DNA from 2 places in the Mesorhizobium sp. M1403 genome. Region 2 is predicted to be linked to the other one. Evidence: predicted binding sites of a transcription regulator. Region 2 holds the regulator's gene; the other holds the start of a gene.
What was found. Region 2 encodes HrcA, which represses chaperone genes, less so after heat shock. Its sites were predicted from a motif close to GTTAGCACTCNCNNNNNGNGAGTGCTAAC; they were not measured.

Region 1 (15,197 bases), on a different contig from region 2:
GCGAGAGTGCCGCATCTCGCAAGCGGGCGCTGACCAGGTCCATGATGTCGAGCGTTTCCTTGCTGGCCTCGGACTTCGACCAGACATGCAGCGTCAGCAACTGCTCGGCGTTGTTCTCCGTGCCCGTAGCCCAGTCGTAAACGCTGGTGCGGCCGAAGGTCATGTGGGGAAACGCAACATTTTCCGGCGCACGGTCGAACAATCTTGCGTCGCCCAGTGCCGCCGATAAATCGGGATCGCCATTCACTGCCTCGAATATGGCCTTCTGCAATTCGACGGGTGGCGCGGTCATTGTCTTTCCCCTCGCCCGTCGCGTCGACCTCCCTGCTGCGTAGCTGCGTTGCATGGCGGCATCCCGGCAAAGCGCGAATCAGCGCGTCTCATACGGATTATGAACCTTCATGATCTCGGGAATAAGCCCTGCTACTGGAACCCGCGACGCCGCGGCCTTTCGCGTCACGGACGCCCTTGAGGGTGACGCGAATTCATTTGGCGTGCAGGGCGTTCGAAGAACGATGCTATGAAGATGTCTGGTTTCCAAACATTCGAGGTCGTTTTCGTGCGCGAGCCATCGCTGCTGCCTGTTTTCGGAAAGCTTGGGGTCAGGGCGCGGCCGGTCGCGATTGCGGCGCCGACCATGTCGATGACCATCAAGAATTTGGTCAACCGCACTCGGGAGCTGCTCTCGGCGCACGGTAGCCTGGCCCTGAAGCTGTTCGTCGTTTTGTGGACGGTGCTTGTCCTGGCGGCAATATTCTTCGTCGCCCAAGCCTGACCGAGCGACATTCATCGATCGGGCGGAAACTAAAGGATGCCAAGATGGCAAACCGCTACGCGCTGCGTATGGAACGTCCTCACAGCTGGACCGTCTTCTACGTCTTCACCGGCCAGCCTGTCGAGCTCAAGCAGCAATCCATGGTCGGCATGAACACGTGCGATGCGCACGCGATGGTCGATCGGCTGAACAGTCATGACATCGCGGCGGGCGAAGGCGGACCGGAAGCCCCGAGAAAGCGTCTTGTGGACGGATCGCGACGGATCTAGCGAAAATCGGCCGCAGTCAGCACATATATGCTCCTGCGGGTGCGGGCATAGGCATTCCTGGCGACATCGTGGATCGAGCTGGAAGCCGTGTCGAAGGCCGCCAGATAGGTAGCTTCCGAGGCCGCCGTTCCCGGCTGCACTTTGGAGATGGCATCGGTTGCGACAGAGAAGGAAATCTGGAACATGCCGTCATGGCCGACGAAGCGGATGCGTTTGCTTGCCTCGTCGTAGCTGCGGCTGGGATTGGGAAATGTCAGGCTCATGATTTGGCCTCCCTCGATACGGATACGGCCTGCTTGACTGTCCGCGGCGCCCGCTTCCTCTTTGGGGCGACCGGATTCAGAGCTGCCGCCGCGCGATCCGCCTCTTCCTTGGCCAGTCGCAATTCCCTCAGTCTTGCCGTTTTGATCGCCCTGGCCTTGGCCTCCGAGAGATATTCGGCAGTTGCCTTGTTCCGCTCCGCCGTTTTCTTTTGATTTTCCATGAAGCGAGCCTGAGCTTTTTCCATGATGTTCTGATTGCCTTCGGCCATCGGTAAAATCTCCCTTGCAGCGAAAGTCGTGAGTGTGAACTTCACCATAAAATAGGTGTTCAAAGACAGAAATTCAATTTCATTAATATTCGGCAATGCCCGAACACCAAGGGATAGCCAGGCAAAATAATTCATTCAATATTTGACATGCCCCATGAATATTTTTTGGCACTCCTATCAATCGAGTGCCAAGGCGCCTATAGAGAGGGGCGGCCGCCTAAGCCGGCCCCAGAAAGAGTCCCCATGAAATTCCGGCCACTCCACGATCGCGTCGTCATTCGGCGCGCCGAAAGCGACACCAAATCCAAGGGCGGCATCATCATCCCCGACAATGCCAAGGAAAAACCGCAGGAAGGCGAAGTGATCGCCGTCGGGCCGGGCGCGCGGGACGAAAGCGGCGTGCTGATGGCGCTCGACGTCAAGGCCGGCGACCTCATCCTGTTCGGCAAATGGTCCGGCACCGAGGTCAAGATAGACGGCGAGGACCTTGTGATCATGAAGGAGGCCGACATCATGGGCATCATCGACAAGAGCGAGATGGGTATCATCGACAAGAGCGTGGCTACCAAGAAGGCCGCCTGATTGGAATGCCGCGCGCCCTGCCGGGCGCGCAAAGGATGCTCCAAGCTTTGATTCAGGCGCGCTGCAAGCGTCTTGCCACACCAACCGAACTGGAAAAAATCATGTCTGCCAAAGAAATCAAATTTTCCACCGACGCGCGTGACCGCATGCTGCGCGGTGTCGAAATCCTCAACAACGCCGTCAAGGTGACGCTCGGCCCTAAGGGCCGCAACGTCATCATCGACAAGGCCTATGGCGCGCCGCGCATCACCAAGGACGGGGTGACGGTGGCCAAGGAAATCGAACTTTCCGACAAGTTCGAGAACATGGGCGCACAGATGGTGCGCGAAGTGGCCTCGAAGACCAACGACCTCGCCGGCGACGGCACCACCACCGCCACGGTGCTTGCCGCTTCCATCCTGCGCGAGGGCGCCAAATTCGTTGCCGCCGGCATGAACCCGATGGACCTCAAGCGCGGCATCGACCTTGCCGTCACCGCCGTCGTCAAGGAAATCCAGGCTCGAGCCAAGAAGGTCAAGTCCTCAGGCGAGATCGCGCAGGTCGGCACCATTGCCGCCAATGGCGACACCAGCGTCGGTGCCATGATCGCGAAGGCGATGGACAAGGTCGGCAATGACGGCGTCATCACCGTTGAGGAGGCCAAGACCGCCGAAACCGAACTCGACGTCGTCGAAGGCATGCAGTTCGACCGCGGCTATCTCTCGCCCTATTTCGTCACCAATGCCGAGAAGATGCGCGTCGAGCTGGAGGAGCCTTACGTGCTCATCCATGAAAAGAAGCTCGGTAATCTGCAGGCGCTGCTGCCCATCCTCGAGGCCGTGGTGCAAAGCGGCAGGCCGCTGTTGATCATCTCCGAGGACGTCGAGGGCGAAGCGCTGGCGACGCTGGTCGTCAACAAGCTGCGCGGCGGCCTCAAGGTCGCGGCCGTCAAGGCGCCTGGCTTCGGTGACCGCCGCAAGGCGATGCTGGAAGACATCGCCGTGCTCACCGCCGGACAGATGATTTCCGAGGATCTCGGCATCAAGCTGGAGAACATCACCATAGACATGCTCGGCCGCGCCAAGCGCGTGCTGATCGAGAAGGACACCACCACGATCATCGACGGCGCCGGCGAGAAGGCCACCATCCAGGCGCGCGTCCAGCAGATCAAGGGGCAGATCGAGGAAACCACTTCCGACTACGACAAGGAGAAGCTGCAGGAACGTCTCGCCAAGCTGGCGGGCGGCGTTGCCGTCATCCGCGTCGGCGGCGCCACCGAATCCGAGGTCAAGGAAAAGAAGGACCGCATCGACGATGCGCTGAACGCCACCCGCGCGGCCGTCGAGGAAGGCATCGTTCCCGGCGGCGGCGTCGCGTTGCTGCGCGCCAAGGCTGTGCTGAACGGGCTGACCGGAGCCAATGCCGATGTAACGGCGGGCATTTCGATCGTGTCGAGAGCGCTCGAAGCGCCGATCCGGCAGATCGCCGAGAATTCCGGCGTCGAAGGTTCGATTGTCGTCGGCAAACTCGCCGACAGCAAGGACCACAATCAGGGCTTCGATGCCCAGAACGAGGTCTATGTCGACATGATCAAGGCCGGCATCGTCGACCCCGCGAAGGTGGTGCGGACGGCGCTGCAGGACGCGGGCTCGATTGCGGCGCTACTGATCACTGCTGAGGCCATGATCACAGACGTTTCAGCCAAGGAAGCCGCTGCTTCGCCCGGCGGCATGGGCTATTGACCAGCCGCTGCCGGAAACAAGCCTGAAAGACAGCCGCCGGGGGATATTCCCCGGCGCGCGCCATCGGCAAGGAGATCGATCCATGATCGCATTCGTCCCGAAGCCAAATGCAGCCACGAAGACCAAAGTGGCAGAGGAAAGCCGCTTCGATCGCATTCGCAGGCTTGCCGACAAGCACAGGAAAGCCGACGCCGGCACGATAGGCCGCGACCCGAAAAAGATCGCGGACAAGCGTCCCATGTGACGATTGCCAATCCTCGGCACCCCGCGCAAGCGCGGCACCAGACCCTTATCGCGTCTCGTCGCTGATCAGCGCCAGCTGAATGCGATTCTTGCCCGAACGCACAAGCGCCGTCAGTGCCTGCATGGTGCGGTCAAGCTATCTCCGAGCGGCGGCAACTGGGGCCGCTACTTGGCGGCGTCATCGTACCGTTGGTTCTGCGCCATGAGGTGGCGGACCACGAGGTGAAGGAAAGCCTGATCGTTCAATCCAGGCTCGACTGGACCATCGTGGAGCCGCCCAGGTTGAGCCGCCCAAGTTGAGCAATGGAGCGGCAACGGGTGAATTCCGCACGGCAAACGGCATCCGGTCGGCGTCGCTGCTGCCGACGCTGGCGCGTGCCGACCTTCATGCTAGCCCAACTCGACGGCACCACCTACTCGCGCAGGGCAGCCAACATCCTGCGCTGACGCCTCGCGGGAGCCGTCTTCCCCTCGACGAACCGCCCGCTATATCTTCATCGCCCTTACCTTCATCGCCCTTGTCGGCAGCACCAAAATGGACGAATAGTCTTGCAAGGCGCGCCGCCCTGAAATTGCCGGCATGCGGTTTCTCAGTTGGCGGCATCGCCGCAGCCGGATCCTGGAATGGCCAGTCCTTTGGAACCACGCAAGAGAAGAGGTCCGATCGCGGCAAGGCTGCTGGCGGTGGATGCGTGGATCGATTCCTCGGTCTACGAAATCGGCTTCAGGGCGCGTCAGTTCTGGGAAGCGGCGACCATCTTCTCGCGGCGTTTCCGCGTCGGCGGCTGGCGCCGCGGCATGATCGAACTGTTGAGTGAAGGGTTTACGCTCGGTGCCGGCGGCATCGTCGTGCTTTTGGCGCTGGCCTTGCCGGCCTTTCAGATAACCGCCGGCGACTGGCGCACGCAGGGCGATTTCGCCGTCACCTTCCTCGACCGCTACGGCAACGAGATCGGCCAGCGCGGCATCATCCAGCGCGATTCGGTGCCGGTCGACGAGATGCCCGACCATGTCATCAAGGCGGTGCTGGCCACCGAGGACCGGCGCTTCTTCGACCATTACGGCATCGACGTGCTTGGCCTGTCGCGGGCCATATTCGAGAACGTGCGGGCGAATTCCGTCGTCCAGGGCGGCTCGAGCATCACCCAGCAGCTGGCCAAGAACCTGTTCTTGACCAATGAGCGGACATTCGAGCGCAAGATCAAGGAAGCCTTCCTGTCGCTATGGCTCGAAGCCAATCTGTCGAAGAAGGAAATCCTGCAGCTTTACCTCGACCGCGCCTATATGGGCGGCGGCACCTTCGGCATCGAGGCGGCGGCAGATTTCTATTTCGGCAAGAGCGTCAAGGACCTGAACCTTGCCGAGGCGGCGATGCTGGCCGGCCTGTTCAAGGCACCGACCAAATATGCGCCGCACATAAACCTGCCCGCCGCCCGGGCGCGCGCCAATGTCGTGCTGTCCAACCTGGTCGATTCCGGCTTCATGACCGAAGGCCAGGTGCTACAGGCAAGATTACACCCGGCCGAAATCGTTGATCGCGGCGAGCAGAAAAGCCCCGACTATTATCTCGATTGGGCCTTCGAAGAGGTCAAGAAAATCGCCGCCAAAAGCGGCCAGCACTCGCTCGTCGCCCACACCACCTTCGACGCCAACATCCAGAAGGCGGCCGAAGAATCGATGGAATTCCACCTCCGCCAGTTCGGCAAGGAATACAACGTCACCGAGGGCGCGATCGTCGTCATCGAGACCAACGGCGCGGTCAGGGCGATCGTCGGCGGCCGCGACTACGGCGCCAGCCAGTTCAACCGCGCCACCAAGGCGCTTCGCCAAACCGGCTCCTCTTTCAAACCTTATGTCTATGCAACGGCGATGGAGCATGGCTTCACGCCGGATTCGGTGGTTTCCGGCGGACCGATCTCCTGGGGCAGCTGGTCGCCCCACAATTACAATGGCGGGTCGGCCGGCAACGTCACGCTGATCACGGCGATGGCCAAATCGATCAACACCGTGCCCGTGCGGCTTGCCAAGGATTATCTCGGTATCAAGCCGATCAAGGCGATGGCCGAGGCGATGGGCGTCGAGTCACCGCTGGAATCACACAAGACCATGGTGCTCGGCACATCGGGCATGACCGTGATGGACCAGGCGACGGGCTACAGCGTGTTCGCCCAGAACGGCTTTGCCGGAACCCGGCATGGCGTCAGCCAACTCTTCACCCGCACCGGCGAGGTTGTCTACGACTTCGCCAAGGATGCGGCGCCGCCGCACCGGGTGCTGTCGGAGCAGGCGCTCAAGTACATGAACACCATGCTGGCAGCGGTTCCAGTGATCGGCACGGCCCGGCGCGCGGCCCTTCCAAACATCGTTATCGCCGGCAAGACCGGCACGACCCAGTCCTATCGTGATGCCTGGTTTGTCGGCTTTACCGGCAACTACACGGCCGCCGTCTGGCTCGGCAATGACGACTTCACCGCGACCAACAAGATGACCGGCGGCACGCTGCCGGCCATGGTGTGGCAGCGCCTGATGCTCTATGCGCACCAGAATATCGACCTCAGACCGATCCCCGGCCTCGATCACCCCTTCGTCGATGCCGAAATCGCTGCCAAGGCCGAGGAAGCGGAAAAGAAGAGCGCCGAACAGGCAGCAGCCGATGCCGCCGCCGAGCGTCCGCCGGTGCTGTCCAGCCGGACCACCCAGACCCTGAAGGAACTGACCAAGCTGTTCCAGGCGGCACCCGTGCTCGACGCGCCCGCTGCACCGGAGACCCTCTCGGCGCTGTGAGCGGTCAATTCCACAGGGCGGCTTGCCACAAGCCCCCGCACCGCGATATCCCGAGCGACAGTCTTTCAGTCCCCGGCCTTCGGTTCCCCGGCTCCTCATGCTCAAGAATGCCTTCCTGACACTGCTTTCGCTTGCCATCGCCGTCGTCGGCGGTGGCGGCAGCGTCTGGTATGCACTGAAGCTGCAGGACGGCGTCGGCGCCATCAGGATCGGCCAATGGACCGCCTTCCCCGATATCGGCACGCCGACGGCGAATCCCTATTCGAAGGCCCGCGTGGCGCGCGAAGGCGTGCTGGCGCTCGGACAGGCGGAAGGACTGTCTTTTGTCGCCGAGCGCGATTCCGGCGGCGAGCAGCTCAAGCGGCAATGTGCCTACAAGATTGCGGGCGGCTTTCCCACGGCCCGGTTCTGGACCCTCTATGCCGCAGATCGGTCGCTTGGCTTGATCGAGACCGGCAAGCCGAGGCCGGCTGCGCTGCAGTCCTATCAAGTGCTGCGCCAGGCCGACAATTCGGTGATCATTTCCGTCGGCAGCCGCCCGGCGCCTGATAACTGGCTGCTGACCAGCGGCGCCGGTGGGATGTACTTCGTGCTCACGTTCTACGACACGCCGATCGCCAGCAGCACCGGCCTCTCGGACGTCACGCTGCCGCAGATCCAGAAGGTCGGCTGCAATGCGTAGCCTGCTGCATGCCGTGCTGCTCGGCCTGCTTGGCGCCGGCATCGTGCACATCATCGTGCTGCTGCTCGTCCCCGAGTTTTCCGAACGCGACGCCTGGTCGCGATTGGCCATGGCTTCGGATCTCTACAAGATGACCAGGCTCGACGCGGAAGCCGGCGGCGCGCCGGTGGTGAAATCGGTCGATCCGCTGTTTTATGCGGCGGCTTGCCGCTTCGACCTTGCCGAGGGGATGGTGCGGGTCAAGGCGCCGGGAAAGGTGCCGTTCTGGTCGATATCGGTCTATGACCGCGGCGGCCACAACATCTACTCGTTCAACGACCGCAGCGCGACCGCAGGCGTGCTCGACACCGTGGTGCTGACGCCGGCGCAGATGATCGAGGTCCGCAAGAATCTTCCCGCGGAACTGCAAGGGGCGATCTTCGTCGAAGCGCCGATAGCGGAAGGCATGTTCGTCATCCGCTCGTTCGTGCCCGACGACAGCTGGAAGCCGATCGTCTCGCGGTTTCTCGAACAGAGTTCCTGCGAACTGCAGGATTTTTAAACCGCTTCCGATGCTCAGTGATGCGGTACCGGCAATGTCCCCGAAGGTCCCGGCTTATCGGGGCCGACCGGCCGCGTCTCGCCGGTCAGCGGCCGCTGCTCGTAGCGGACCCCGGGAAAGATGATCACCGCCGCCGGCGTTCCCGCGGTTTGTTGTGCTCGATTGGTTGCCGCCGTTCGCGGCACGAAAGACAGTACCATGCCCATGGTTCGCGTATTCCTCTCGGTTGCCCCGGAGCACAACGCAACGCCTCCATAGTCGATTAAGGAGACAGTAGGTTAACGGAGCGCTAACGGATCGCCGCTAAATTGATCTTTGTTCTTGGGAAACGCGAAACCGGTACAGCCCGGCAGAGCGCAGTCCAGATCGTGTCGAGTGTCAGGCGTATCCTTCGTGTCAGCTTCGGATTTCAGGCAAATCGCAGCAGGAGCTGAATCGGGAAAGGCCGAGAGGCTGTTCCGCGCCGCGGTGTCGGCGTTCTGTTCGCTCACCCGACCTTCACGCCGCGAGATCGCGCAGCTCGAAGACCTGACGCTGCCGCTTTTCGACAATGTCTCGGTCGAATCGCGCCGCTACGTCGCGGCAGCCCTTTCCGAATGCGAATATGCACCCGCCGCGCTGGTGCGGCGGCTTTGCCAGGAGCGGGTCGATATCGCCGCTCCGCTGCTCATCCGCTCGCGTGCCCTCAGCGACGTCGACCTGATCGCGCTGATCGGGCGCCACGGGCTGCCGCATGCCCGTGCCATTGCCCGCCGCAAGGATCTCAATCAAACGATCGCGGATCTCATCAAAGTGCTCGAAAGGCCGACGCTGGTGCGGTCGCAACAGCAGCCGGAAACAACCGCCAAAGCCGCGTCCGAAAACGCCGAAGTGGTTGCGAGCGATGCCAACAGGCAAGAGGCTTCCGATGCCGCCGAAACAGTACGCCGCCGGTTGCGATCCATGATGCGCGCCGAGAGCGGCACCGCTATCGGTCCGTTCGTCGAGCCGCAAACCTATGTCAAGCTGCGCGAGACCGCGCTGACCGGCAATGCGGCATTCTTCCAGACAGCGCTCGCCGATGCGCTCGAAGTCGATTTTTCAACGGCGCGGACGCTCACCACGAGCCAAAATTACACACCGCTGCTGGCCGCCTTGCGCGCGCTCGACCTTAGCGAAGACAAGGCGTTCCTGATCACGGCCGCCATCTATCCGACCGAGTTTCCGCACCCGCAGGCGATCCGCATCTTCCTCGACCGCTACCGCCTGCTGCACCGCGACGCGGCGTTGGACAGGCTCCGCGGCTGGAAGGCCGACACCGTGTCGAAAATCGTTCGCAAGCCCGGGCGCGTCGCCGCAAACGCCGACCTGCGCAAGCCGAACAGCGCCGATGTTGCCGCTGTCGCAAAGGCGCGCCGCGTCTGAAAAGTTACGGCGGCTTGACCGAGATAAGGTCCTCGACGGGAATGGCGCCCGCCTCGACCTCGACCACCCAGATATCCGGATCGAATTTCTTCTCGCGCTCCAGCCGCGCGTCGAAGATGGCGGCATCGTCGCCTTCGCCAAGCAGGCTGAAAAAGCGGTCGTCCGGCCTGGCCGAATCGTAGCTCGTCTGCGGCGCCGGCCCGAATAGCGCCATCTCTCCCAGCCTGCTACGCGCCAACACGAAAACCGCACCGGCTTCCGTCGCGCCGCGCTTGACCACGGCGGCAAAGCCGCCGGCGCTGAAAACCCGGCGCAACAGCGCCGACACCCACAGATCGGTAGTTACGCGCATGGAGAATTCCTGGCCATGCGGCGGTCCTTACAGCATTGGCCGGAAGACTGTAACCGGTCTTTGCCGAGCGACCGGCGTGCGGCCGTCACGACCCTCAGTTGGTCAGGCCGATCTCGCGCATCTTGACGTAGACGATCTCGTCGGGCTCGCCGGTCTCGGGCAGGCCGAAAAGCGCCTGGAATTCCTTGATCGCGGCCTTGGTGCGTGCGCCGACGACGCCGTCCAATTGCATGTCGTCATTGCCGAAAGCTTTCAGTCCGGCCTGGATCTTGACGATGCGGGGATCAGGTGCCGCCGCATTTGCCGGTGCGGACGCTGGAATGGCGGCTGGAACAGCGGCCGTTTCGACCGGCCGCGGCACGGGATGCGGCACCACGGCCGCGGTCGTCGGCGTGGCACCCAGTTGATCCAGCAGAATGCTGTCGATCTCGCCGGAGGCATTCAATCCGACCTTCTGCTGATAGGCCTGGATGGCCTTGCGCGTATTCGGTCCGGGAATGCCGTCGACGGTGCCGGAATAGAAATCGAGATCCCTCAATATGCCCTGGACCTGCTCGACGACCGGGTCGCTCTTGATCGGCGCAGCGGCCGGACGCACGATGTTGATGGTGGTTTCGGGCTCGTCGCTGTCCGCCCGGGGAAAGCGCTCGATGCTCCTGGTGACGAAAAACGCGCCGGCGTGCGGAAAGGGCTGGTACCAAAGAGCGTTCGCCGAGACGTAGAACAGCGTCACCAGGAATGCGGTGGAGCCGCCGACCACAACTGGATTGCGCGAGATCAGGCTGCCCAGAGCCATCGCTCCGTGCTCGAAGGCATTGCCGCGGCGTTTGACCGCCTTAGGCTGTTTTGCGGAGCGACCCATTGCTCTCCCCTTTGCCACCGTCCGCTCTGGCTTTGGCCGCGGACATCGGCACCACGCCGGTCTTGTCCGCCGAGTGGCCCGTCGGGCCGTTCACGGGAAGGCTGATCGTTACCGTGGTGCCCTCGCCCGGCATGCTTTCGATCGACATGGTGCCGTCGTGCAGCGCCACCAGCCCCTTCACCAGCGAAAGCCCGAGCCCGGTGCCTTCGAACCGGCGGGTATAGTCGTTCTGTATCTGCATGAACGGCTTGCCGAGATTGGCAAAATCTTCCTCGGCGATGCCAATGCCGGTGTCCCGGACCCAGAAATGCAGCCGCGAGCCGATCCGCTTGGCGCCGATGACGACGTTGCCGCCTTCGGGCGTGAACTTGATCGCGTTGGAGACGAGATTGATCAGGATCTGCTGCACGGCGCGACGGTCGGCATTTATTTCACCTGCGTCCGGCGCGATCTGGGCCTGCAGATCAATGGCTTTTGCCTCGGCTTGCAGGCGCATCATCGACTGGCACATCTCGACCGCTTCGCGGAAGCGGAACGGTTCCGGTTCGGTCGCATAGGCGCCCGATTCGATCCGCGATACGTCGAGTATCGAGGTGACGACGGCAAGCAGGTGCTGGCCCGAATCCCGTACCAAGCCGACATATTCCTTCTGGCGCGGATCCTTGAAGGTGCCGAACATCTCGTGCAGCAGCATGTCCGAAAAACCGATGATGGCATTGAGCGGGGTGCGCAGCTCGTGGCTGACGACGGCAAGGAAGCGTCCTTTCGCCACCTCGGCCGAGGCAGCCGCTTCATTGGCGGCGGCAAGCTCCTGGCGCAGTCCGGCCAGTTCATCATTCTCGCGCAGAACGAGCGTGAAGACAGTCTCCTGCCCCGGCGCGCGCATCATCTCGAGCGAGAACGGCCGGTAATTGTCGGCCGTCACGCCGCTGTTCTGCGGCAGCCGGACGCGAAGGTCGAGCCGGCGCGACAGAGCGCCATCGCGCATATCGGCCAGCGCGCTGAGATACGGGACGCGGTCGGACAGATGGATGCGATCGAAAAGCCCGGCGCCGAAAAGCAACTCCGGCGGCAGCCTCAGCATCGTGCGCGCCTTGGTCGAGGCGTCCAGAACCTCGCCATGCGCCGCTATTCGCAGCACGACAGCGTCGATCAGGTCTTCGAGCCGGTCGCTGCCGGCAGGATCGAGCTGTGCGTTGGCGGCGCCACGAAGTGGAGCGACACGCGGAAAGAGCGTGAGCGCCCAGGCCAGTGGTACCAGCCAGTGCCATGCCGCGATTTCGGTCTGGCCGAGCGGCAAGACGGAACCGGCGAAAGGCTGCAGCAAGACTGCGACAAGGGCCGATATGGCGCCCCAGATCACGGCACGGCGCGACTGGCCGATCCACCAGGCTTCAAACGGCAGCGCCACCGCAAGCACGGCAACCGGCGAGGCCACACCGCCGGCGGCAGCGACAAGGGCACCCAGGGCAACACTGCTCACGACCAAGGCTAGTTGGCCGGCCAGAGTGATCTTACCCGATGCAGCCACCAGCAGGGCGGCGAACCAGCAAAGGCCGAACGCGGCAAAGATCGCAGCCACAGTCACGGCCGCGCCCATGCCCGACGTGACCAGCGTCACCGCCGCACCTGCGCTGAAGAAAGGAGCCGCCAGCATGGCGCCAATGAACCGGCTGTGGCGGCGGCGGTCATCCTGGCCGAGGACGGACGGATGAACCATCCGTTCGCAACCGGCGGCTATCGCGCCCGGCAACTCGGCGTATCTGGCCTTGATCGCACTCAACTCAACGCACCCGGTCGTGAACGGCCCTGCTTTGCAGGTGGCTTTTGTCGATCCGAAACTCGCATCCAGCGTTTAAGGAATGGATAAGGCTGGGCCGATCGTCCCCCGGCCGGCTGCAAATATCGGGATACCGGCGGCGAAAAACCGGGGCAATTGCCGCCATAGTAAACGGAGCGTTATCCGGACCGCCCGCGCCTGGACTTGGGCCGAGGGCATCAAACTGTCGCCGGGTCAAAAAACGAGCAGGAAAAACAACAGGTTGGATGGTTACCCTTTGCTGAATAAAATCTGTGCCTTTCGAGGCAAATGAATTTCAAAACGCTTCGTTTCGAATCTGCCTAAAATTTGAGGAAAACTGTTGCTTTCGGGACAAGCCGTCCTTTGCGCGTCTGTGCCAATATCGCGGTACAAGGGTTGTGCGGTTCGGATGCATGACCGTCATAAAGGACAGACAGATGGGCTTTCTGATAAGAGCTGCTTTCTGGTTTTCGCTGGTGCTTCTGGCGCTGCCGCTGGGTGTCGGCTCCGATGATGCGGGCCGCGAAAGCGTCGGGCCGCTCCAGGCGCTGTTTGCCGCGCGCGAAGCCGTCGGCGACATCGCCGGCATCTGCGAGCGCAAGCCGGACGTCTGCGAGACCGGCAAATCGGCAATGCACACCATCACCGCCCGGGCAAAGGAGACCGCCAAGATCGCGGCCGCCATGCTGGACGACAAGGCCGCTGAACCCGATACGGTGACGACCACCGGCAGCGTGCCCGAGGAAATCGTCTTGCCGGCGAAAGTCGATTTGCCGGCGAAAGTGCACTTGCCGGCAAAGAACTGAGACTGTTTCGGCCGAATCCATCGCTAAACCGCAGGGCGCCCCGCTCTCGGCGCCTGCGGCGTTTCTCCTCTTTTTCCGTGACGCGGCCGCGCCGGATGACTATATCCGGGGAAATGACCACGACGATCCAGACCATCCGCGACGACTTTTCCCTGCTCGACGAGTGGGAAGACCGCTATCGGTATGTGATTGAACTGGGTGAAGCGCTGCCGCCATTTCCCGACGAGCAACGCATACAAGCCAACAAGGTGCCCGGCTGCGTCAGCCAGGTCTGGCTGACCACCGAGCAAGGCGAGGGTGCCAATCCCGTTATCACCTTCAAGGGCGATTCCGACGCCCATATCGTGCGCGGCCTGGTTGCCATCATGCTGGCGCTGTTTTCGGGACGGCCCGCCAGCGAAATCCAGAGGACCGACGCAGAGGCAACGCTAAAGGCACTCGGACTTGACGAGCACCTGTCGCCGCAGCGCGCCAATGGTCTTCGCTCGATGGTCAAGCGTATCAAGCGTGACGCCGAGGCAGCGCTGAAGCAGACCGCCTGACCGGACGGCAATTACCGGCAGTATGAAGAACTGGCGGCCCGAGCTTGGTCTCCCCACAATACAAAACGGCGCCCGAAGGCGCCGCTTGAGTGTCAAACCGGAAGAGCCGCTTGTCAGCGTCCCTTGCGCTTGCGACCGAGACCCATCTTCTTGGCGAGCTGCGAACGGGCGGCCGCATAATTGGGCGCAACCATCGGATAGCTCGGGTCCAGGTTCCACTTTTCGCGATACTGGTCGGGCGTCAGATCATAGTGGGTCATCAAGTGACGCTTGAGCGACTTGAACTTCTTGCCGTCTTCGAGACAGATGATGTAGTCGTCATGCACCGAACGCTTCGGATTTACCGCCGGCTTCTGCTTGTCGGCAGGCGGCTGCTCGGCGGCCCCGCCGACGCGCCCGAGAGCGGCATGGACATCGGCGATGAGGTTCGGCAATTCGCCGACCGGCACGGGATTGTTGCTGACATAGGCGGCCACCACATCGGCGGTGAGCTCGATCAGCGCGTCACTGTTTCTGGAAGGTGTTTCGGTAATATCCATGGCGTTCAGGCCCCAACGAGAATTGTTTCTGTTTGCGCCCGTTTCGATAGTTGGGCATCGCGCGAACTTGTGCAGGAAAAAGCCTCCGCGATTCGCGTCGCGGCATCTTAATGGGCCTGGGCGTCAAGTAAGTCAATTCGCATCTTGCGCTCTATTCAGCGATACAAGTCAAATCTTTCATATTCAGCTTCACTCTTTCGTGCAGAGTGTAACTTTGCCGTTTTTTCTGGTCAGACCAGCATCGACTGACGCCGCGGCAAGCAGCCATTACACAGACGGCAGCAGGTAAATAGAGCTCAATGCTTGATCCTGCCGGCAGCATTACAGCCTGGCCGATCGGCGGATTCAGTAAAATCATAGGTTGCGAAGCGTTACTGTTGCTCGTGAGCCGTCGGCCGGAGCGGCGTGCTGCGTCACTGAAACGGGGTGATGTATTTTCCGTAGACCCAGCCGGTGACGAACTGGCCGCTCTGTGCCGGATCGTGCCAGACTTCGCACCAGCGATGGCGGATCTTCTGTTTCTGCTGCCAGTAGGTTTGGCTGGTCATGTCGAGCAGGTTTATCCCACCGGTGCATTTGCCGGTCATCTGCAGAACCGTCCCGTTGGGATAGGCGGCCTGCTTCTGCGAAGTTCCTGAAGGATATTTGCGCACATTGAGCGTGTCGCCGAACGGCACATTGGCCACTTGCCAAGCCGCAAAGGCAGTTGCATGAGATTGACCGGCATTGGCCAGGGTCATCGCAGCGACGGCGAGGGCCGCG
Region 2 (15,197 bases):
ACGCCCAGGCCAGCCGATTGCAGCGTGGCGTCGAGCTGGCGGTTCTTGATCAGCTCCACCGATTCGGCGAAGGGCAGATATTCGATCCGCCCGAGGTCTTCGTATTTCAGCCCGGCAGCGGCGAAGATCGTGCGGGCGTTGAGCTCGGTGCCCGAGGCCGGCGCGCCGACCGACAGGCTCTTGCCCTTGAGGTCGGCGAGCGTCTTGATGCCGGACTCCTTGCTGGCGACGATCTGGATGTAGTTGGGATAGATGGCGGCAATGCCGCGCAGCTTGTCGAGCTTGCCTGGGAAGCCGGCTTCGGTATTGCCCTCGGCGGCCAGCTTGACGGAATCGCCAAGCGCGAAAGCGATCTCGCCCTTGCCCTGCTGCAAGAGATTGAGGTTTTCGACCGACGCTTTCGTCGCCTGCACCTGGGTGCGCGCGCCTTCTATGCCCTTGCTATAGATCTCCGATAGCGCGACGCCGAGCGGATAGTAGACGCCCGACGTGCCGCCGGTCAGCACGTTGATGAATTCCTGTGCCTTGACCGATACCGCGCCAAGGCCAAGCGACAGCGCCAGCGCGCCGGCTGCAACAAATTTCGTCCTGAAATTGAGCATGCGATTTCCTCCCTGAAAAACTCGCCGCCGTGCCCTCCTCTGCGGCACGAAGCGAAGCGAGTTTAGACAGCGGGCGGGAAATGCCAACCCGCAATAGCAGCGATTAGACGAACGGCTAAGCAATGCCGCAACAGGTTGGCGCTTGCGCGAGGTCGCGTCGCGGCAGAAAGATTTTTCCAGCACCTGTCGAAATCCGGCAGGGCCGCGCGACATAAGTCCGGCTCGCAACGATGCGGCCTTCGAGAAACGGGAGAAGACCATGCGATATATGCTTTTGATCTACGGAAACGAAGCGGGGATGGCAGCGGCGCCGGCAGATGCGGTGACACAGATGTCGAGCGCGTACGTCGCCTACACCGAAGCGTTGAAGAAATCCGGCGCCTGGCTCGCCGGCGACCGGCTGAAGCCGACGCAATCCGCTACCTCGGTGCGGATGGCCAATGGCAAGACCAACGTGCTCGACGGCCCCTATGCCGACACCAAGGAGCAGCTTGCCGGTTTCTATATGATCGAAGCGGAGGACGTCGACGCGGCTATTGCCTGGGCGGCGCGCTGCCCGGGTGCCAGCACCGGCACGGTAGAGGTGCGGCCGATCTGGGAACTCACCATGTGATCCCTGAACTGCCCGACACCGCACGGGCGGCGGCGGAAGCGGCCGCCCGGCAAAGCTACGGCAAGCTGGTCGCCTATCTCGCCGCACGCACGCGCGACGTGGCCGCTGCCGAGGACGCCTTGGCCGATGCCTTTGCAGCGGCGCTCGAGCGTTGGCCACAGGCGGGCGTGCCCGACAAGCCGGAAGCCTGGCTGCTGGCGGTGGCGCGCCGGCGCCGCGTCGACGCGCTCAGACGGCGGCTGACAAGCGAGGCGGGCCGCGACCACCTCAGGCTGATCGCGGAGGAGATGGAGGCACGCATGGCCGACGAAGACCTGCCGGACGAGCGGCTCAGGCTGATGTTTGCTTGCGCTCATCCGGCGATCGAGGCCGGTATCCGCGCGCCGATGATCCTGCAGACGGTTCTGGGCTTCGACGCAGCGACCATCGCCTCGGCCTTTCTTGTCTCGCCGGCCACGATGAGCCAGCGCCTGGTGCGCGCCAAGGCCCGCATCCGCGAGACCGGCATTCCGTTCCGCGTGCCGGAGCGGGCCGAACTCGGCGAGCGGCTGGGCACCGTTCTGGAAGCGATCTACGCGGCGTTTGCCGAAGGCTGGTCCGACCCCGCCGGCACCGAAGCGCAGCGGCGCAATCTCGCGACCGAAGGCATCTGGCTCGGCCGGCTGGTCGCCTCGCTGATGCCGGATGAGCCGGAAGCACTCGGCCTGCTGGCGCTGATGCTGTTCGCCGAAGCGCGGCGCGCAGCGCGGCGCAATGCGGCAGGCGACTATGTGCCGCTGGCCGAGCAGGATCTTGCACTGTGGGACGATACAATGATCGACGAAGCGGAGGCGCTGCTCGGGCGCGCGGCGGCCAAGGGCGTGGTCGGCCGCTACCAGCTCGAGGCCGCCGTGCAGTCAGCCCATGCGACAAGGCGGCTGACCGGATCTACCGACTGGGTCGCGATCAAGGAGCTCTATGACGCGCTGTCGGTGATCGCCGGCTCGCCGGTGGTGTCGATCAACCGCGCGGTGGCCATTGCCGAGGCCGAAGGTGTTTCGGCAGGATTGGGCGCCCTTGATCAACTCAGCGGCGACAAGCGGCTGTATGACTATCAACCTTACTGGGCCGCCCGCGCGGGCCTGCTGGCCAGACTCGGCAAAGTTCCGCAAGCGAGCGAGGCCTATGACCGGGCTATCGGCCTCGAACGCGATCCGGCCGTGCGCCGGTTCCTGCAGGAACGACGGGCAGGGCTCGGGCGCGCGGAAAGACACTGAGACAAGGCGGAGTGCTTAGGCCGGCCACATGTCGTGGGAAGCATTCAGCCTCTTTATCACCCGATGCTCCCGCAATTTGGCCCACAGGCGTTCGATATTCGGCCAAGTGGTCGGAACCTTCGCAACCTCCGGATGCCAGGCCACCAACATGACGAGATAGATGTCGGCCAGCGAGAGCCGTTCGCCGACCAGCCAGTCGCGGCCTTCGAGGGCGGCATCGAGAATGGCGAAGCCGCGATCCATTTCCGAGACCGCCGCCTGTTTGACGGCTTCCACGCCGCCGGGATCTGTCGTGTAGCGATGAGCGTAGAAGAACCGCAGGTCAGCCGAATAGATGACGGAGGACATGAAAAACATCCAGCGCAGGAAGTCGGCACGGTCAGGTGTGTTCGCTGCCGGCGCTAGAGCTGCTTCCGGATAGCGTTCGGCGAGCAGGATGCAGATTGCCGCCGACTCGGTCATCGAATGCCCGTCCGGCAAGACCAGGACCGGGACCTGGTTCAAGGGATTGATGTCGAGGAAGGCCTGGTTGGGTCGGCCTTTTGGAACATCGATCTGGTCGAAAGGCACTCCCGCTAAAGCAAGCGCCGCCTCGACGACAAAGCCGCCGGTATTGGCACGCGTATAGAGCTTGTACATGAAGTCCTCCACCTGCCGGTGCAGCGACGATTTGATATGGAAGTGACTCGCCGCTCAAGCGAACGACGCTCGCCACAGGTGGTTTTTCAGCAGTCCAGCGCTGTTATCTGGGTCCTCGGCGCACGCGTTGGAGCCTGCTGCCCCTTAGGTGAACTAGCACAGTACAAACCTTCGAGATTAGCTGAAACACCCCTCCACTTCGTCATCCCAGGGCGGAGCAAGGAGCGAAGCGACGCGGCGCAGACCCTGGGATCCATGCCGCAACTTCCGAGCGTCGCGACGGTGCAGAGCCTTTAGATGTCGGAAGACAGCGTGCATGCTGTCGATGTTGCAACGGCTTTCGTTTTCTGCACCGCGGTATTCGTTGGCCACGGTCACGGAATGGATCCCAGGGTCTGCGCTCCGCTTCGCGTTCGCTCCGCCCTGGGATGACGAGGTGTCCAGACTCTAAGCACCCAATCCCTCGAATAGGATCGTGGAGAGATAGCGCTCGGCGAAGGAGGGGATGACGACGACGAGGTTCTTGCCCTTGTTCTCCGGCCGCGAGCCGACGACGATCGCCGCCTGCAGGGCGGCACCCGACGAGATGCCGACCGGTACACCTTCGAGACGGGCGACGAGCCGTGCATTGGCGACCGAATCCTCGTTCGAGACCTTGACGATCTCGTCGTAGATCGTCGTGTCGAGGATTTTTGGTGCGAAGCCGGCGCCAATGCCCTGGATCTTGTGCGGGCCGGGTTGGCCGCCGGACAGTACCGGCGAGGCCTCCGGCTCGACGGCGACGACATGCACCGAGGGCTTGCGCTTCTTCAGCACCTGGCCGACGCCGGTGATGGTGCCGCCGGTTCCAATGCCGGCAACGAAGATATCGACTTCGCCATGGGTGTCGTTCCAGATTTCCTCGGCTGTGGTGCGGCGATGGATTTCCGGATTGGCCGGGTTCTCGAATTGTTGCGGAATGACGGCATCGGGCAGCGTCGCGGCCAGCTCGTCGGCCTTGGCGATGGCGCCCTTCATGCCTTTCGGCCCTTCGGTCAGCACCAGCTCGGCGCCGAGCAGCGCCAGCATTTTGCGGCGCTCGACCGACATGGTTTCCGGCATCGTCAGGATCAGCTTGTAGCCTTTGGCGGCGGCGGCAAAGGCGAGCGCGATGCCGGTATTGCCCGAGGTCGGCTCGATAAGCGTGGTCTTGCCGGGCGTAATCCTCCCAGAAGCCTCCAGTGCCTCGATCATCGACACGCCGATGCGGTCCTTGACCGAGGCGATCGGGTTGAAGAATTCGAGCTTGGCCAGCAGATTGGCGACGACACCCTTCTCCCTGGCGAATTTGTCGAGCCGCACCAACGGCGTGTCGCCGATCGTCTCGGTGATCGAATTGTAGATGCGGCCGCGGCCGGGCACGTGTGTGGGGGTGGCGGGCTTGTTCATTGATTTTCCTCCCAGAGGTCAAGCGGCAAGAGTCGGGCGGGCATAAGATAGAGCCATCCGCCGCGCAAGATAGGCTGTCGATCGAAAATATCCGAGTGAAGTTCGTGCCGAATGCCCTCGCCTTGGAAAGGCGTGACAATTCCTGGCCGGCTTGGCGAAAGAGGTCTATTGGCGGGCGGCGATAGCTGCCGCCGCCCCGATCATGAAACCGGCGGCGGTGCGGTTGAGTGCCCTCAGCGCCCGCGGCGACTTCAGGAACCAGCGCGCTTTGGCCGCGAGCGCCAGATAAGGCACCAGCACCACAAGCAGGACGACGATCGTGAGCGCGACTAGGATGCCGTAATCGGCCAGCGTGATCGTCTTCAGATCGACGATGGTCGGGGTGATGGCTAGATAGAAGATCATCGTCTTCGGATTGCCGAGCGTGACGGCGAGACCGGCTACAAAGCTGGATGCCAAGCCGCCCTTGCCTTTCTTCGCCTCCACCGTCTCGGGCGTGATGCCGTTCGTCCAGAAACGCCAGCCAAGAAAAGCGAGGTAGGCGACGCCCAGCCATTTGATGACCAGAAAGATCATGCCAAAGGTCTGTGCGACGAAAGCGAGGCCGAGCACCACGGCCGTGAGATACGTCAGGTCGCCGAGCATCAGCCCGAAGGACATGGCCAGCGACGAGCGGAAGCCGGAACCCAGCGCACGCGCAACGAGTGCGGTGACGCCGGGGCCGGGGATGGCTGCGGCGATGCCGAGGGCAGCACTATAGGCGAGGAACCCGGTGAGCGTCATGATTCGCTCTTGTCGCACAATGTGGAAGTTGGGTGAATTCCCTCGGCCCGGATTCGATTGCGCCAGCGCAGCAGGCGACACCGCCGTTCAAGAGCGGCCGTCTTCGTAGGTAACGCGCCAGATGGTGCCGTTGCCGTCCTCGGTGACGATCAGCGAGCCGTCCTTGGCCATCGCGACACCGACCGGGCGGCCCCAGACGGCGTCGTTCGAGATAACGAAGCCGGTCATGAAGTCCTCATATTCGCCGGTCGGCTTGCCATCCCTGAATTTGAGCCTCACCACCTTGTAGCCGGTCCTGGCGCCACGATTCCACGAACCATGCATGGTGACGAAGGCGTCACCCTGATAATCCGCCGGGAAGTTGTTGCCGTCGTAGAAGGCTATATTCATCGGCGCCGAATGCGCCTGCATCAGTACGTCCGGGACAGTGGCCTTGCCGGCTAGGTCGGGCCGCTCGCCCTGATGGCGCGGATCCTCGTGATTGCCGATGTAGTACCAAGGCCAACCATAGAATCCGCCGTCCTTGACTACAGTTGCAAATTCGAACGGCACATTGTCGCCGAGTTCGTCGCGCTCATTGACGACGCACCACAATGCGCCGGTGGCGGGCTGCACGGTCATGCCCGTACAGTTGCGCAGGCCGGTGGCGACAGTTCGGGGATTTTTCCCATCCGGATCGAAGGCGAGCACATCGGCACGGCCGTCCTCGGAGCCCCAGGCCGCCCCGAGCGGCTTTGATTTGGCCCAGGCGTCGAGGCCGCTATCCGGCTCCTTGCCTATGTCCTCGGCGACGTTCGAGGCGGAGCCAACCGACAGATAAAGCGTCTTGCCGTCCGGCGAGAAGGCGATGTCGCGGGTCGTGTGACCGCCCGACGGGATTTTGGCGACAATGGTTTCTGGTTTACCGGATGCCTTCAGGTCACCGTCGCGATAAGGAAAGCGGACGATGCTGTCGCTGTTTGCGACATAGACCCATTGCGGCTTGTCTCCTGGCGGATAGAAGGCGATGCCGTAGGGATAACTGAGCCCCTTGGCGAAGATCGCTTTCTCGATGGGCTTGGCGCTGCCCTCGGCGAGACGATAGACACGTATCTGGTCGGCATGGCTGTTGGCAACGAACAGGTCGCCATTCGGAGCGACGCGCACGACGCGCGGATTGACGATGCCGGATGCGATCAGTTCGGCCGAAAAGCCCGGCGGCAAATCTGGCTTGGCCCTTTCGGGCCGTTCCGCCACGCCGGCGCCGTTCGACGCGGATTGGGCGGGATCGGCTGGCGGCATGTCTTGCGGCCCGATCAGGCGGCGGGTGCCAGGCCTGTCGGCGTGCCAATCGCCAAAAGCGGCTTCGCCTTTGAGCACCTTCTGATCCGCCTGCTGGGCGGCTGCCGGTGTCGCAACAAGGAGAGCAGCGGCAATGGCCGCAAAGCCGCCAGATCGGATCATCAACGTCCTCCGGGATTCGCCTCGAAAAGGGCAAACAGGATGAGGCATTGGTCGTTCCAAGCGGCCGTCCAGCACACGAGGATTTGAAGCCGAACCCCGATTCACTTGCCGGCGGCGTAGAAATCGTCGTCGAGGCGCTTTTCCAGCGCGACCAGATCGGCCGGCAGCGGCAAGCCCATGGCCCGCATCTCTTGCAGCTTCTCGCGCAACTGCTCTTGCACCTCGTGCTGATCCTCTGGCTGGTTGATCATTTCTTCGAGCAGCAGGCTGATCTGGGCCTTGAACGATTCCAGCGCCATTCTTTTTCTCCTTGCGGCAGGCCGCGGCGGCTCCTAGCGCAGCATGCGCGAAATCAGCTGCGCGGTATAGTCGACCATCGGTACTATGCGCGCATAATTCAGCCGCGTCGGCCCGATGACGCCGAGCGCACCGACGACGCGGGCGTCCTTGTCGCGATAGGGTGCCACCACCAGTGATGAGCCCGACAGAGAAAACAGCTTGTTTTCCGAACCGATGAAGATGCGCACGCCCGGGCCCTCCTCGGCGAGGTCGAGGAGCTGGATCAGTCCGTCCTGGGTTTCGAGATCCTCGAAGAGATGCCGCAGCAATTCGATGTCGGCCTGGGCAGTGACGTTTTCCAGGAGATTGGCGCGGCCGCGCACGATAAGCCGCCCAGGCACCCCGCTTTCGGCGCCTGCCCAGACCGCCAGGCCCTTCTCGACCAGATCCTGTGAAAGCGTATCGAGGGCTGCCCTGGTCTCTTCCTTGATGCGGGCGATCTCGACCCGCGCTTCGGCCAGGGTGCGGCCGCGAATATGGGCGTTGAGGAAATTGGAGGCTTCGTGCAATTGCGAGACGGTGATGCCGGCGGGCAGATCGACGACGCGATTTTCGACGTCGCCGTTCTGCGAGACCAGCACGGCCAACGCCTTGGTCGGCTCGAGCTGGATGAATTCGATGTGCTTCAGCGCCACCTCGTTCTTGGCGGCGAGCACGAGGCCGGCGCCGCGCGACATGCCGGACAGCATCTGGCTGGCCTCGGTCAGCATATGCTCCAGCGTCGCGCCCGAGCCGGAGGCGCGCACCTGCGCCTCGATGGTGCGGCGCTCCTCGTCGGAGAGGTCACCGAGTTCCATGAACGCATCGACGAAGAAGCGCAGGCCAGCCTGGGTCGGCAGACGGCCGGCCGAAATATGCGGCGCATAGATCAGGCCGAGATGCTCGAGGTCGCTCATCACGTTGCGGATGGTGGCCGGCGATAGCGACGACGGCAGGATGCGCGACAGGCTGCGCGAGCCGACCGGCTCGCCATCCCTCAGATAAGAATCGACGATGCGCCGGAAGATGTCGCGCGAACGCATGTCGAGCGATTGAAGCGCGGGCGATTGCAGCGCGTGCGACGGGAGCACGTGCGATTGCGAACCGGGATCGACTGCCTTGGTCATTTCGAGCCAAAAACCTCCGGCCCGAAGATATAGACTTCCGCGGCGTCGGCGCAACCGGTCCATTTTCCTTTGCGCCTCACGCCCCGTGCGGCTACAAGCCGGCCAAGATCCCGAAGAAAGAAAGAAGCCTGAATGCGCCCTTCCAAACGCCAGTTCGACGAAATGCGCCCCATCTCCTTCGAGCGCGGCGTCTCCAAGCATGCGGAAGGCTCGTGCCTGGTGAAGTTCGGCGACACGCATGTGCTGTGCACGGCCAGCCTGGAGGAAAAGGTGCCGGGTTGGATGCGCAACTCCGGTAAGGGCTGGGTGACGGCGGAATACGGCATGCTGCCGCGTTCGACCGGCGAGCGCATGCGCCGCGAGGCTTCGGCCGGCAAACAAGGCGGCCGCACGCTGGAGATCCAGCGGCTGATCGGCCGCTCCCTGCGCGCCGTGGTCGATCTGCAGGCGCTCGGCGAGCAGCAGATCACCGTCGACTGTGATGTGATCCAGGCCGATGGCGGCACGCGCACCGCTTCGATCACCGGCGGCTGGGTGGCGCTTTACGATTGCCTGCGCTGGATGGAAGCCCGCCAAATGGCGAGCCTGGGCAAGGTGCTGAAGGATCACGTTGCGGCGATCTCCTGCGGCATCCATGATGGTCAGCCGGTCATCGACCTTGACTATATCGAGGATTCCTCGGCCGGAACCGACGCCAATTTCGTCATGACCGGCAAGGGCGGCATCGTCGAGATCCAGGGCACGGCCGAGGGCGAGCCGTTCTCGGAAGAGCAGTTCGCGGCCTTGATGGGGCTGGCCAAGAAGGGCATTCAGCGCCTGGTCAGCCTGCAGCAGATGGCGGTGGACTGATCTTCAGTTTATGACGATGAGGATTGATAATCCTGTGACCCCTTCCGCAATCCTGGAATCAGCACTCTACGTGACGGATCTTGCTGCCGCGGAACAGTTCTATTCGGGCGTCCTCGGGCTCGATCCGCTCGGCAGGGTCGACGGCAGGCATCTCTTCTTCCGCTGCGGCGACGGCGTGCTGCTTATCTTCAATGCCGAGGCGACCAAAGTGCCGCCGGCGTCCGATGCCAGGCTGCCGGTGCCGCCGCATGGCGCGGTCGGCGAGGGCCATCTCTGTTTCGCCGCAAGCGCCGACGAGATCGTGCGCTGGAAAGCGCACCTGGAAGCAAAGAGCATCGCCATCGAAAGCGAGTTCGAGTGGCCGCAAGGCGGCCGCTCGATCTATATTCGCGACCCCTCGGGCAATTCGATCGAATTCGCCGAGCCAAGAATTTGGGGCATCTGATGCATTCGCCAACTGTTCATTCGCTTGATGGGCATAAGATCGTCGTCGCAAGCCACAATGCCGGCAAATTGCGCGAATTCGCCGATCTGATGGCGCCGTTCGGCATAGAAGCGAAGTCGGCCAAGGAGTACGGCCTGCCGGAACCGGACGAGACCGGCACCACTTTCGAGGAGAACGCCCTCATAAAAGCCTTGGCCGCTGCCAAGGCCACTGGATTGCCGGCGCTGTCGGACGATTCCGGCCTATGTGTCGATGCGCTCGACGGCGCACCCGGCGTCTACACTGCCAACTGGGCCGAGACGCCGGACGGCCCCCGCGACTTCGGCATGGCCATGCAGCGCACGGAAGTGGCCTTGCAGGAAGTTGGCGCGATCGCGCCTGCTCAGCGCAAGGGCCGCTTTGTCGCGGTCATCTGCCTGGCCTTTCCCGACGGCCAAGCTGAATATTTTCGCGGCGAGGTCGAGGGTACGCTGGTATGGCCGCCGCGCGGCGAACTCGGCTTCGGCTACGACCCGGTGTTCTTGCCCAACGGGTTCGAAAAGACTTTCGGCGAGATGACCGCTGAGGAAAAACATGGCTGGAAGCCCGGCCAGCCGACAGCGTTGTCGCACCGCGCCCGCGCCTTCCAGAAATTCGCGCAAGCCCGATTGGCCGCCGCATGACTATGCTGCTCGACCGCAGCCCGGGTTTCGGCGTCTACATCCACTGGCCGTTCTGCGCGGCCAAGTGCCCCTATTGCGACTTCAACAGCCATGTCCGCCACCAGCCGGTCGACCAGGAGCGTTTTGCGCGCGCCTTCGAGGCCGAGCTGGCGACCATGCGCGGCCGCACCGGGCCGCGCGAGGTGACAAGCATCTTTCTCGGTGGCGGTACGCCGTCGCTGATGAAGCCGCAGACCGTGGCGGCGGTGCTGGATGCCGTGGCGAAGAACTGGACGGTACCAGATGGCATCGAGGTGACGCTGGAGGCCAATCCTTCCTCGGTCGAGGCCGAGCGCTTTCGCGGCTATCGCGCGGCGGGCGTTAACCGGGTGTCGCTTGGCGTGCAGGCGCTGAACGACAAGGATCTGCGCTTTCTCGGCCGTTTGCACAATGTCGATGAGGCCCTGCATGCGATCGGCCTGGCGCGCGAGATTTTCCCACGGCTGTCGTTCGACCTGATCTACGCGCGGCCGGACCAGACGCCTGAAGCGTGGCAGACGGAACTCGAGCAGGCGATCGGCCACGCCGCCGACCATCTGTCGCTGTACCAACTGACTATCGAGGAAGGCACGCCGTTCCATGCACTGCATGCAGCAAGGAAATTCATCATTCCAGACAATGATGTTGCCGCCGATCTCTATGCGTTGACGCAGGAGATCACCGCCGCGCACGGACTGCCGGCCTACGAGATTTCCAACCACGCCAGACCCGGCGCCGAAAGCCGGCACAATCTCACCTACTGGCGCTATGGCGAATATGTCGGCGTCGGTCCCGGCGCGCATGGCCGTTTCGTCGAGAGCGGGCGGCGCGTGGTGACAATCGCCGAGAAAATGCCGGAGACCTGGGCCAATCTGGTCGAGGCCAAGGGCCATGGCGTCACCGGCGGCGAGATCCTGACGCGATCGGACGAAGCCGACGAGTTCCTGCTGATGGGGCTAAGGCTGGCGGAAGGCATCGACCTTTCCCGCTACGAGGCCTTCTCAGGGCGCGGCCTGTCGACGGCACGGCTGTCGGTGCTGCAGCACGAAGGCCTGGTGGCGCCGATCGGCAATACCCGCCTGCGCGCCACGCCGGCCGGCATGATCGTGCTCGATGCGGTCGTGGCGGATCTGGCCCGGTAGTAAATCCTCGAAGGGAGTTGTAACGAGCTTATTCGGTACTAAGATCCAGATCGTGTCTTAGGGGCGAAAATGACACGAGACGAATGGAAGGCACGGTCAAGAGAGCTTGGACGAAGTGCGTCCACATTACTTGCAAATGGTCGCTATGATGTAGCTTACCATATTGCAGGGATTTCAGTTGAATGTGCGCTGAAGGCCAAGATATCTACCCTCTTTCGAGCCAACGACGTCCCCGACAAAAAGTTGGTCGAAGACTTTTATAGGGACGGCCACGATCTTGTAAAATTGGTTAGGCTGGCCCAGTTGGATGGTCACCTGAACGCTGAAGAACAGGTTCGTCCGGCATTTCGCGCAAACTGGGCGACCGTACGGGCATGGAACATCAATTCGAGGTATAAAGCCTGGTCGCAGGTAGAGGCCACGGACATGGTTCGCGCGGTAGTCCAAAGAGGTACAGGAGTGCTCTCATGGCTAAGACACCATTGGTAGACTTTGATATCGACGGCGGTCGCAACCTCGTACACGCTTTGGAAAAAGCTGGGCTTCCCATATCAATCGCGGCTTGGTTATGTTTACAAGACTCTGCTGATTGGCAGCTCTTTATTGCTACACCCGACGTTCAAACGTATGGACCCACCACGATTATCAAGTTTGTTGACAGAATAAGATCGGCCATTAACTCTCCGGTTCGGCTAGATAAGGTAACGGTTACAAACACAACAAACCATTTTATCAATAATATTCCTTTATTTAGCTACCACAGCGAAGCTCAACCCCTTCATCGTTTTCGGGGAGGGTTTTTAGGTGATGTCGATATTGAGGATGGTCTGATCTATAAGATCGATAGAACGGTGAAGGCCTCGAAAGCCGCACCTCGGCCAAATGCCGAAGCTATCCGCAAGGCGAGATCGATCGCGGCCTAGCGAAGGACGAAGTGCCCGGCTAAGCGTCGTGCTTGAAACGACGCTTGCCGCGGTCCTTCTCGGCATGCGCTTCTCCGGAGCGGGTCTGCTTGATCTCGCTCTTGTCGCGCGGGGCAGAATGCTGGTCGCCTGTGGGATGTGATGCTGCGCCATCGCGGGCGCTTTTTGTTTCGAGACGGGTGATGAAAATATCGAAGCGATTGGGCATCGTCCGGTCAGTGCTCCGTCGTGCTGTCGGTTTCGGTTACGGGCTTGCTCTCGGCCAATGGCTGGCGTGCGAGCGGTTTCCTGGCCTCGCCATCCGCGTTGCCACGCAGGCTCTTGTCGCCTGGCGCGGCGAAGCGCTTGCGGCCGGCATAATAGGGTTCGAAAACGTCCTGTATCGTCAGGCTGTCCATCCTGCTCCTCCCGAGATCAGGGTTAAAATTCGCCGGCAACGGTTTCGTTCCCTACTATGGCAAAGGCATGGCGGCCGGTTCACGTCGGGACCCCGTTTGGAACCGGGCGTTTGCAACCCAGGCTTTTGCAACCAGGCGTGAGCCGTGCCAAACAGGGTCGAACGGAGTTGTGCAGGTGACCGGCGAATTGGCCAAACGCAGTTATGTGGTCGGGCAGACCGAGATCGCCGCCCGGCCGCTCGAGCCCGCGCTCTATCTGGTGGCTACGCCGATCGGCAATCTCGCCGACATCACGCTGCGCGCGCTGGAAACGCTCGCCGCCGCAGATATCGTCGCCTGCGAGGACACGCGTGTTTCGCGCGTCCTGCTCGACCGCTACGGCATCCGCCGCCGCACCACCGCCTATCACGAGCACAATGCCGCCGAGGCCGGGCCGAAGCTGATCGCGGCACTGCTGGCCGGGCAGAGCGTAGCGCTGATCTCTGATGCCGGCACACCGCTCATCTCCGATCCCGGCTACCGGCTGGTTGGCGAGGCGCTGGAACGCGGCATTCGTGTCGTGCCGATCCCCGGACCGTCGGCGCCACTTGCCGCTCTGACGGCATCCGGCCTGCCTTCGGACGCCTTTCTGTTTGCCGGCTTCCTGCCGGTGAAGACCGGCCAGCGGCTGACGCGGCTGGAAGCGCTGAAGGCGGTGCCGGCAACGTTGATCTTCTTCGAATCGCCGCGCCGGCTGGCCGAGACGCTCAGTGCCATGGTCGAGGTGCTGGGCGGCGCCCGCAAGGCGGCGATCGGCCGCGAGCTGACCAAGACTTTCGAGGAGATGCGGACCGGCACCCTGCAGTCACTCGCCGGCCATTACGCGGCAGCCGATACGCCTAAGGGCGAAATCGTCATCTGCGTCGGCCCGGCCGATGCGGTCGCTGATGAGCCTGAAGACATCGACCGGCTGCTGCTTTCGCTGGCCGCCGAGATGCCGGCCTCCAAGGCGGCGGCGGAAGCCGCCAAGATGACGGGTGGCCAAAAACAGACGCTCTACCGACGGCTGCTCGACCTCAGGAATGCCGGAAGAGACGGGGCCGGCGGAGACGGCGATGGCTGAACGGCCAAGCGCCAGCCGGCAAAAGGCCTACCGGCGCGGCCATCACGGTGAATGGCTGGCGGCGGCGGCGCTGATGCTGAAGGGCTACCGGATTCTTGCCCGCCGCCACCGTACCAGGTTTGGCGAGATCGACCTGATCGCGCGGCGTGGCGATTTGGTGCTGATCGTCGAGGTCAAGGCACGCCGTACGCTGATCGAGGCGATGGAGGCCGTCGGCCGCGAATCGGAGCGCCGCATCGAAGGCGCGGCCGATTTCTGGCTGTCGCGCCAATCCGACTACGGAAAATTATCGGTGCGCTTCGACATGGTGGCGGTATTGCCGTGGCGCTGGCCGGTGCATGTCGAGAACGTTTTTTACGGGGGGAACTAGGTCATTCCCGAAGTGGGGTCGGTTTTGCCGCGATCTCCGGTTCAGATTCGATTGCCTGTCGTCTCGTCGATGGGAACAAGCAAGTAGCGCCATTTGCTGCCTGGATCATGTGCCGACGCTCACCTGGATTCGCTCAATCGATCGGTTTGTCGACCTGGTCTCCGCCCAGCACTGACTGGAACAAAAGCGTTCCTGCGTTGTTCTCCAACCGTCCTGATGTTCGACGGGCTGGTTCAAATGCCGATCAGGGCAGTCCTCGTGGCAGGCGTGCGAGGACAAGGGATGGCGAGGCAAATGGATCCTGACGATCTCAACCAGGAACGGATCGTCACCGTGTTCGGCGGAACTGGCTTTCTCGGGCGCAGGATCGTGACGCGGCTCCTGGAAAGGGGTTTCACGGTGCGCGCCGCATCTCGCCATCCGGCTCGCGTGGCCCTGGTCTTTTCCTCGATTACAAGGATGCCCGAAGCAGTCGAGGCGGATATATTGGATGCGTCCTCGATTGGGTCGGCCATTACCGGATCACAGGCGGTCGTGAATGCTATCAGTCTTTACGTCGAGCAGGGCGTCCAGACCTTTGAACGCGTCCATGTGAAAGCCGCGGCCGATCTCGCTGCCGTGTCGCGCAAGGTCGAGATCGATCAGTTCGTCCAGATTTCAGGGATCGGCTCCGATCCTCAATCGGATTCGAATTATATAAGGGCACGTGGGCGCGGAGAAGTTGCCGTGGGAAACGCATTTCCCGGCGCTTTCATTGTGCGTCCCGCCGTCATGACAGGACCTGACGACGCTTTCCTCACGACCATTGTGAGGCTGATACGCCTCCTGCCGGTCTATCCGCTGTTCGGCGATGGTGGCACACGGCTTCAGCCGGTCTATGTGGCCGACGTCGCGGAAGCAGTGAGCAGGCTGATCGACGGGCGAAGCCACAAGGGTTCACCCATATTCGAATTCGGTGGCCCGCGTATCTATACCTATAAGGAACTGCTTCGGGAGATCGCCCGACAGCTCGATACGCACGTAAAGCTGATGCCGGTGCCGTTTGCTGTATGGAACGCCTTGGCTGGCGTCGCGGAACT

Region 1: a site for HrcA is predicted at 1,741-1,769, ahead of NKH01_RS21395 (co-chaperone GroES). Genes of this name have one in related genera too.

What each region holds. Positions count from the first base shown of each region.
Region 1 covers NZ_JAMYKY010000014.1:33,156-48,352, reverse strand. The annotation lists gene NKH01_RS21420 (DUF3168 domain-containing protein) at 1-292, opposite strand, end outside; gene NKH01_RS21415 (hypothetical protein) at 527-775, shown strand; gene NKH01_RS21410 (hypothetical protein) at 820-1,044, shown strand; gene NKH01_RS21405 (DUF1488 family protein) at 1,041-1,307, opposite strand; gene NKH01_RS21400 (hypothetical protein) at 1,304-1,576, opposite strand; gene NKH01_RS21395 (co-chaperone GroES) at 1,820-2,158, shown strand; gene groL (chaperonin GroEL) at 2,260-3,879, shown strand; gene NKH01_RS21385 (hypothetical protein) at 3,962-4,123, shown strand; gene NKH01_RS21380 (transglycosylase domain-containing protein) at 4,747-6,906, shown strand; gene NKH01_RS21375 (DUF1214 domain-containing protein) at 7,004-7,588, shown strand; gene NKH01_RS21370 (DUF1254 domain-containing protein) at 7,581-8,129, shown strand; gene NKH01_RS21365 (hypothetical protein) at 8,144-8,335, opposite strand; gene NKH01_RS21360 (DUF2336 domain-containing protein) at 8,523-9,533, shown strand; gene NKH01_RS21355 (DUF1491 family protein) at 9,538-9,885, opposite strand; gene NKH01_RS21350 (peptidoglycan-binding domain-containing protein) at 9,980-10,747, opposite strand; gene NKH01_RS21345 (ATP-binding protein) at 10,722-12,467, opposite strand; gene NKH01_RS21340 (DUF5330 domain-containing protein) at 12,986-13,354, shown strand; gene NKH01_RS21335 (SufE family protein) at 13,468-13,896, shown strand; gene NKH01_RS21330 (Ros/MucR family transcriptional regulator) at 14,010-14,435, opposite strand; gene NKH01_RS21325 (SH3 domain-containing protein) at 14,849-15,197, opposite strand, start outside.
Region 2 covers NZ_JAMYKY010000026.1:612-15,808, forward strand. The annotation lists gene NKH01_RS28385 (TAXI family TRAP transporter solute-binding subunit) at 1-602, opposite strand, end outside; gene NKH01_RS28390 (YciI family protein) at 862-1,215, shown strand; gene NKH01_RS28395 (RNA polymerase sigma factor) at 1,215-2,471, shown strand; gene NKH01_RS28400 (glutathione S-transferase family protein) at 2,487-3,110, opposite strand; gene cysK (cysteine synthase A) at 3,558-4,538, opposite strand; gene NKH01_RS28410 (LysE family translocator) at 4,704-5,321, opposite strand; gene NKH01_RS28415 (PQQ-dependent sugar dehydrogenase) at 5,409-6,764, opposite strand; gene NKH01_RS28420 (hypothetical protein) at 6,866-7,063, opposite strand; gene hrcA (heat-inducible transcriptional repressor HrcA) at 7,097-8,209, opposite strand; gene rph (ribonuclease PH) at 8,342-9,058, shown strand; gene NKH01_RS28435 (VOC family protein) at 9,093-9,503, shown strand; gene rdgB (RdgB/HAM1 family non-canonical purine NTP pyrophosphatase) at 9,503-10,165, shown strand; gene hemW (radical SAM family heme chaperone HemW) at 10,162-11,325, shown strand; gene NKH01_RS28450 (hypothetical protein) at 11,793-12,248, shown strand; gene NKH01_RS28455 (hypothetical protein) at 12,268-12,456, opposite strand; gene NKH01_RS28460 (hypothetical protein) at 12,464-12,646, opposite strand; gene rsmI (16S rRNA (cytidine(1402)-2'-O)-methyltransferase) at 12,822-13,748, shown strand; gene NKH01_RS28470 (YraN family protein) at 13,741-14,118, shown strand; gene NKH01_RS28475 (complex I NDUFA9 subunit family protein) at 14,335-15,197, shown strand, end outside.